DNA from 3 places in the Streptomyces sp. NPDC001606 genome. Region 3 is predicted to be linked to each of the others. Evidence: riboswitches for the same ligand, from Rfam matches in the RefSeq annotation. Region 3 holds a riboswitch; each other region holds the start of a gene.
What was found. Region 3 has a riboswitch for cobalamin ahead of ACWCV9_RS26670 (cobalamin biosynthesis protein). Riboswitches for the same ligand answer to the same signal wherever they lie in the genome.
Positions count from the first base shown of each region.

Region 1: another riboswitch for cobalamin. It lies ahead of ACWCV9_RS12025 (CbtB domain-containing protein); the one in region 3 lies ahead of ACWCV9_RS26670 (cobalamin biosynthesis protein).
Region 2: another riboswitch for cobalamin. It lies ahead of ACWCV9_RS19990 (HoxN/HupN/NixA family nickel/cobalt transporter); the one in region 3 lies ahead of ACWCV9_RS26670 (cobalamin biosynthesis protein).

Region 1 covers NZ_JBSFHC010000005.1:106,248-108,439, forward strand. The annotation lists gene ACWCV9_RS12015 (purine-cytosine permease family protein) at 1-441, opposite strand, end outside; gene ACWCV9_RS12020 (hypothetical protein) at 731-1,021, shown strand; cobalamin riboswitch at 1,111-1,255, shown strand; gene ACWCV9_RS12025 (CbtB domain-containing protein) at 1,291-1,512, shown strand; gene ACWCV9_RS12030 (CbtA family protein) at 1,535-2,192, shown strand, end outside.
Region 2 covers NZ_JBSFHC010000010.1:156,139-158,330, forward strand. The annotation lists gene ACWCV9_RS19980 (glycoside hydrolase family 13 protein) at 1-266, opposite strand, end outside; gene ACWCV9_RS19985 (ArsR/SmtB family transcription factor) at 362-712, opposite strand; cobalamin riboswitch at 791-974, shown strand; gene ACWCV9_RS19990 (HoxN/HupN/NixA family nickel/cobalt transporter) at 1,000-2,112, shown strand; gene ACWCV9_RS19995 (nucleoside hydrolase) at 2,133-2,192, opposite strand, start outside.
Region 3 covers NZ_JBSFHC010000016.1:134,402-136,593, reverse strand. The annotation lists gene ACWCV9_RS26680 (anion permease) at 1-211, shown strand, start outside; gene ACWCV9_RS26675 (hypothetical protein) at 253-480, shown strand; cobalamin riboswitch at 650-792, shown strand; gene ACWCV9_RS26670 (cobalamin biosynthesis protein) at 909-1,853, shown strand; gene ACWCV9_RS26665 (cobyric acid synthase) at 1,850-2,192, shown strand, end outside.

The DNA of each region.
Region 1 (2,192 bases), on a different contig from region 3:
GCCGAGTTTGAGGCCCTGGGCCATGATCGAGCCTTCGAGGGCGAAGAAGATGAAGGTGAAGCTGGCGAAGATGACGCTGGTGAGGACCGAGCCGTAGTAGCCGAAGCCCGAGCCGCGGGTGATGAGGTCGAGGTCGATGTTGTAGCGGGCGCCGTAATAGGCGAGCGGGAAGCCGGTGATGAAGATGACCACGGCAGCCACCGCGATGGCCACGAGCGCGTTGCCGGTGCCGTGCGCCAGGCCGATACCGGCGCCGATGGAGAAGTCGGCCATGTAGGCGATGCCGCCCAGGGCGGTGGTCGCCACGACCATGGGGGTCCAACGGCGGTAACTGCGGGGAGCGAAACGGAGGGTGTAGTCCTCCAGCGTCTCCCTGACCGCCTGGTCGGCGGCGGCCTTCGGCGCGCTTGCCGTTTGCGTGCGTGACTCGGTGGTGCTCATGCCGCGCCTCCCGATGCTGCTGGTGCGGGTGCCTCTGTGGGGAAAGCCCCGCTTGGCGTCATCGGCAGGACGGGGGAGCCGACGGACCGTCATATGTACCGTTCGGCCGTGTAGACGACTCTGATCCCACGGCCGGTCACGCTAGAAAGCGGCTGTTACCGCCGGCGCCCGCCGTCGTGAACGCGAAGTTTCCGAGAACTCACCTGCTGCCGTGCGGCGTTGGTCCAGCCCCGGTGACGCGCCACCACTCCTCAGGGCCGGCCTCGCTCGATGAGATCATGACCGTGAGGTGACCGGAGTGGATCACGCCGCACAGACTGCGCGACTGCGGGCGGAGGTGCCGGTGCGCATCTCGGAGTGCCTCGACGTGTGCGATCAGGCCAACGTCATCGTCGTACAGCCGTCTGCCGCGGGCCGTGCCGCCGGTGCCCGGCCGGTCTGGCTCGGGCTGGTCAACGACCCGGACGCGACCGAGGACATCGTCACCTGGGTCCGTGCCGGTGGTCCAGGCGTGGCGCCACTGCCGGACATCCTCGACCTGTACGCCTTCACCCCACGGCGGCGCTCCGCGGCTCCCTGAACTGAGGGCGAACCCTATTCCCCGGAAGCCCGTTCCGCCCCGCCCGGTGCGAGAGGAGGATCGCGCCAGACTGAGGCGGTCTTGGCCGTGCTCGTGCCACGCGGTACGGTCTGTCCGATATCGACGACGGCGAGACGGAAGCCGGTGGGAATCCGGCACGGTCGCGCCACTGTATGCCGGACACCGCGGGGTGTCCGGTGAGTCAGACCCGTGGCCGTCGTCCAGTGCACCACCGAGATGGGACGCGAACTCCCAGAGGAGGTTCTGCCATGGCGCAGACCGTCGCCCAGCCGACAGCCACCACTCCCGCCATCCCCGCCACGCTGCCGCTGAAGGCGATAGCTCCCTGGGCGGTCTTCTTCGGCATCCTGATGCTGGTCCTGCTGTACTTCGTCGGCGCCGAGCAGGGCGCCACCTCCGTGTTCAACGGCACGGACGTCCACGAGTGGGTGCACGACGCCCGCCACCTGCTGGGCTTCCCCTGCCACTGACGCGAGGGACGCCCCGACTCCCATGAACTCCGCAACGGTAAGAAACCTCCTCGTGCGGGGCATGCTCGCCGGCCTCGCGGCCGGCGTGCTCGCTCTCGTCGTCGCCTACCTCCTCGGCGAGCCGAACGTCGACAAGGCGATCAGCTTCGAGGCGGCGCACTCCCACGAGCACGGGATGGAGGTCGTCTCCCGCTCCCTCCAGTCCACGGCGGGCCTCGCCACCGGCGTCCTCGTGTACGGGGTCTCCTTCGGCGGCATCGCCGCGCTCGCCTACTGCTTCGCGCTCGGCCGCGTCGGCCGGTTCGGGCCGCGGGCGACCGCGCTGCTGCTGTCCGGCTGCGCGCTGCTCGCGGTGTACGTCGTCCCGTTCCTGAAGTACCCGGCCAATCCGCCGTCGGTCGGCGAACCCGACACCATCGGCAAGCGGACCACCCTGTACTTCCTGATGATGCTGCTCAGCGTCCTCCTCGCGGTCGCCGCCACCATCCTGGGCAAGCGCCTGGCGCCCGGCCTGGGCACCTGGTGGGCGACGGTGGTCGCGGTGGCCGCATTCGCCGTCGCCATCGGCCTGGCCTACCAGTTCCTGCCCGCCATCAACGAGGTGCCGAGGGACTTCCCGGCCACCTTGCTGTGGCGGTTCCGGCTCTCGGCCCTGGCGATCCAGCTGAGCCTGTGGACAG
Region 2 (2,192 bases), on a different contig from region 3:
TCCAGGGTGCCGAGCCGGGGGTCGACGTCCCGGTGGTCGGCGACGTCGTAGCCGCCGTCGGCGAGTTCGGAGGGGTAGAAGGGGCTGAGCCACAGGGCGTCCGCGCCCAGCTCGGCGAGATGCTCCAGGCGCTCGGTGATGCCGCGCAGATCACCGAGGCCGTCACCGTCGGCGTCGGCGAAGCTGCGCGGATAGACCTGGTAGATGACGGCCTGCCGCCACCAGTCGGGGTTCCGGGAGGAGAGGTCCGGCGAGGACTCTGCCATACGGGCCATACGGGCTCCCTTTCGGAAGGACGACAGGAGAGAGCCTGTCCACATTGCCCGGAAAAGCAACCTTCAGTGGCGAGGTGCGCCGCGTTTCACTCCCCGCAGTGCTCCAACAAGCCCCGCACCCGCTGGTCCACCACCCGGTAGCGGACCACCCGCCCCTCCTTCTCCCCCGCCACCACGCCCGCCGCGCGCAGCAGCCGCAGCGCCTGGGAGACCGCCGGGTCGTTCATGCCCGTGGCGACGGCCAGGTCCGAGACGGCGAGCGGCCCGGTGTGGTGCAGGGCCAGCAGCAGGGCGAGCCGGTTGGGATCGGCGAGCAGCGAGAAGCGGTCGGACCAGGCGCGCAGACGGCCCGCGTCGCCGATGGCGGCGATCGCGTCGCACACCCGGTGGCCGTCGATGGTGCGACGGTCGGCGCGGTCGGCAGGCACGAGATGCATGCCCACATCCTCGCAGGCCGGTATGTGATCTTGAATACCTGCCCGGTTGTGCAGCTATGCAGGAGATGGTCCGGCCCCCTACGGTGGGCGGGCCGTGGTGCTCGGGAAGTCGATGAGAGATCGACGCGGCCCTCGCCACTGTGATCGGGGAGTTCCCGTCCCGTCCGGCATCCGCCGGGCCACTGGTCGTACGACCGGGAAGGCAGGGGCGACGAACGCGTGACCCGTAAGCCAGGAGACCGGCCACGGCACTGATGAAGGATCCACGAGGTGCTGGAGCTGACCGTATGAACCTGCCCGGAACCACCCTGCCCGCGTCCGACCAGGCAACCTTCCGCTGGCAGCGCGAGGACACGGTCAGGACGACCGGACTGCTCGCGGTGATCGTCGCCCTGCACGTCGTCGCCTTCGGCATCCTCTTTCTGCTCGTCGCCCCCGGGCACTACAAGGTGGGCCGGGACGTCTTCGGCGTCGGTCTCGGCATCACCGCCTACACCCTCGGCATGCGGCACGCCTTCGACGCCGACCACATCGCCGCGATCGACAACACCACCCGCAAGCTGATGGCCGACGGCAAGCGGCCGGTGTCGGTGGGCTTCTGGTTCGCCCTCGGACACTCCAGCGTGGTGGTGCTGCTCGCGCTGCTCATCGCCGGCGGCACCCAGTTGGCGGGCACGGTGACCAGCGACAAGTCCACCACCCACCAGGTGCTCGGCTTCATGGGCACGACGATCGCCGGCGCCTTCCTCTACCTGATCGCGGCCCTCAACCTGATCGCCCTGCTGGGCATCCTGCGGGTCTTCCGGTCGATGCGCGCGGGCACCTTCGACGAGCGGGAGCTGGAACGGCAGCTGGACTCGCGCGGGTTCATGAACCGCTTCCTCGGCCGGCTGACCAGGTCCGTCTCCCGCCCCGGCCAGATGTACCCGGTGGGCTTCCTGTTCGGCCTCGGCTTCGAGACGGCCACCGAGGTCACGCTGATGGTGATGGCGGGCTCGGGCGCGGCCGCCGGCCTGCCCTGGTACGCGATCCTCTGCCTGCCGCTGCTCTTCACCGCCGGGATGTGCCTGTTCGACACGCTCGACGGCACGTTCATGAACTTCGCCTACCAGTGGGCGTTCTCGCACCCCGTCCGCAAGGTGTTCTACAACCTCACCATCACCGGGCTGTCCATCGCCGTCGCCTTCTTCATCGGCACGATCGAGCTGGTCGGCGTGGTCCACGACAAGCTGGACCTGCGCGACTCCGTCACCGGCTGGATCGCCGGGGTGAACCTGGACAGCGCCGGTTACGTCATCGTCGGCCTGTTCGTGGTGGTGTGGGCGGCGGCGCTGGCGTACTGGAGGTTCGCGCGGGTGGAGGAACGCTGGACGGCGCGCGCCTCCACCCTGTCCGACTAGGGCTCTTTTAAAAGGAGGCTCTAGCGTTCGACCGTCTCCAGGTACAGCTTCACGTACCGGTCCACGTCCACGTCCAACGC
Region 3 (2,192 bases):
CATCTGGAAGATCTCCCGCCGCGAGGTCGTCGACCACACCAACGTCGTCGAGGAGACCGGTGAGCCGGCCGGCGTGGTGACCACCGCCATCGCCGCCGTGACCCCGCCCCCCGCGGGCCAGATCACCGAGGACCTGACGGCCACCATCGCGTCCCCCGCCGCCGAGCCCACCCCGGTCACCCCGGCGGTTCCGCCGGCCGCCACCGTCTGACCCGGTCACCCCGGTTACCGGTTACCGAAGGAAGCAACCCCATGAAGATCGACTGGGCGGCCATCGGCTCCGTCTTCGGCGTCAGCCTCGTGGTCACGGTGGGCCTGGTGGCCCTGTTCAGCCTCGGCATCAAGGGCCTGGCCCACCGCGAGCGGGCCACCGCGCAGGGCGACTCCGCCGCCCTCGCCGTCACCGGCGCCTACCTGAGCTTCGCGGCCTGCGCGGCGGCGGTGGCGTACGGGATCTACCTGATCGTCGCCAAGGCCTGACCGCGGACCTTCCGAAGGCTCCCCTCCCCGCACCGCGGAGGGGAGCCTTTTTCATACCCTCCCCCGCTGTGTCTCCCCCTCCCCTCTCACCGTGTCTCCCCCAGCCCTCCCGCCCCGCAATGTGGGGATCGGCACACTCCCCCCATGCAGGTCAACAGCAAGTTGACGGCCGTTCCGGGCGCGTGGTGGACTGCCCGGGCCAAGTACGGCGGCAGAAGAGGAAGCCGGTGCGAATCCGGCGCGGTCCCGCCACTGTCACCGGGGAAGAACCCCCCGGGAGCCAGGAACTCTCACCGCCGAATCTCGTCGAACCAGGGCGCGGACACCCTGAGTGAGGACATAGATCGCCATGCCGGGCTGCCGATGGACAAGGCCGAGCACCAGGACCCGTACCAGGGCCGCTGCCGATCCGACGGCCGGCTGAGCCGATGGGTGCCGATCGCAGCTACGCGTACGGCGCCGCCGCCGGCCTTCTCGGGGACCTGCTCCTCGGCGATCCGCGCCGCGGCCATCCGGTCGCCGCGTTCGGACGGGCGGCCGCGGCCGTGGAAGGCGCGTTGTGGCACGACCACCGCGGCTGGGGCGCCCTGCACACCGTCGTGTGCGCCGGTGGCGCCGTCGCCCTCGGCACGGCGGCCGCACGCGCCGTACGCCCCTCCCACGCCCTCTCCGTCGCACTGACCGCCGCCGCCACCTGGTCGGTCGTCGGCGGCACCTCGCTCGCCCGGGAGGCCCGCACCATCGGGCGCGCCCTGGAGCGCGGCGACGTCGAGGCGGCCCGCGCGCGGCTGCCGCACCTGTGCGGCCGGGACCCGCAGGCGCTGGACGCCGACGGGATCGCCCGGGCCGTGGTCGAGTCGGTCGCCGAGAACACCTCCGACGCCGTCGTGGGTGCCCTGGTCTGGGGCGCCGTGGCCGGCGTGCCCGGACTGCTCGGGTTCCGGGCGGTCAACACCCTCGACGCGATGGTCGGTCACACGTCGCCCCGGTACCGGCGCTTCGGCTGGGCCTCCGCCCGCCTCGACGACGTGGCCGGCTGGCCCGGCGCCCGGCTGACCGCCGTGCTCGCCGCCGCGGCCGGACCCGATCCGCGCGGTGCCCTGCGCGCCTGGCGGGCCGACGCCCACCGCCACCCGAGCCCCAACGCGGGCCCGGTGGAGGCGTCCTTCGCGGGCGCCCTCGGGGTCCGGCTGGGCGGCACCCTCTCCTACGGCGGCCGGGTCGAGCACCGGCCCGTGCTCAACGGCGGCGCCGGACGGGCGGTCCAAGTCACCGACATCGACCGGGCCGTACGGCTCTCCCGCCGGGTCGGCCTCCTCGCGCTCGGCGTCACGGCCGCCGCGCGCCTCATCGTGAAGGGACGCGGGAAGTGAACGGTGGTCTCCTCGTCGCCGGCACCACCTCCGACGCGGGCAAGAGCGTCGTGACGGCCGGAATCTGCCGGTGGCTGGTGCGCCAGGGCGTGAAGGTCGCGCCGTTCAAGGCGCAGAACATGTCCCTCAACTCCTTCGTCACCCGCGAGGGCGCGGAGATCGGACGGGCCCAGGCCATGCAGGCCCAGGCCTGCCGGACCGAACCGACCGCGCTGATGAACCCGGTGCTGCTGAAGCCGGGCGGCGAACAGAGCAGCCAGGTGGTGCTGATGGGCAAGCCCGTCGGCGAACTGAGCGCGCGCGGCTACCACGGCGGCCGGCAGCAGAAGCTGCTCGGCA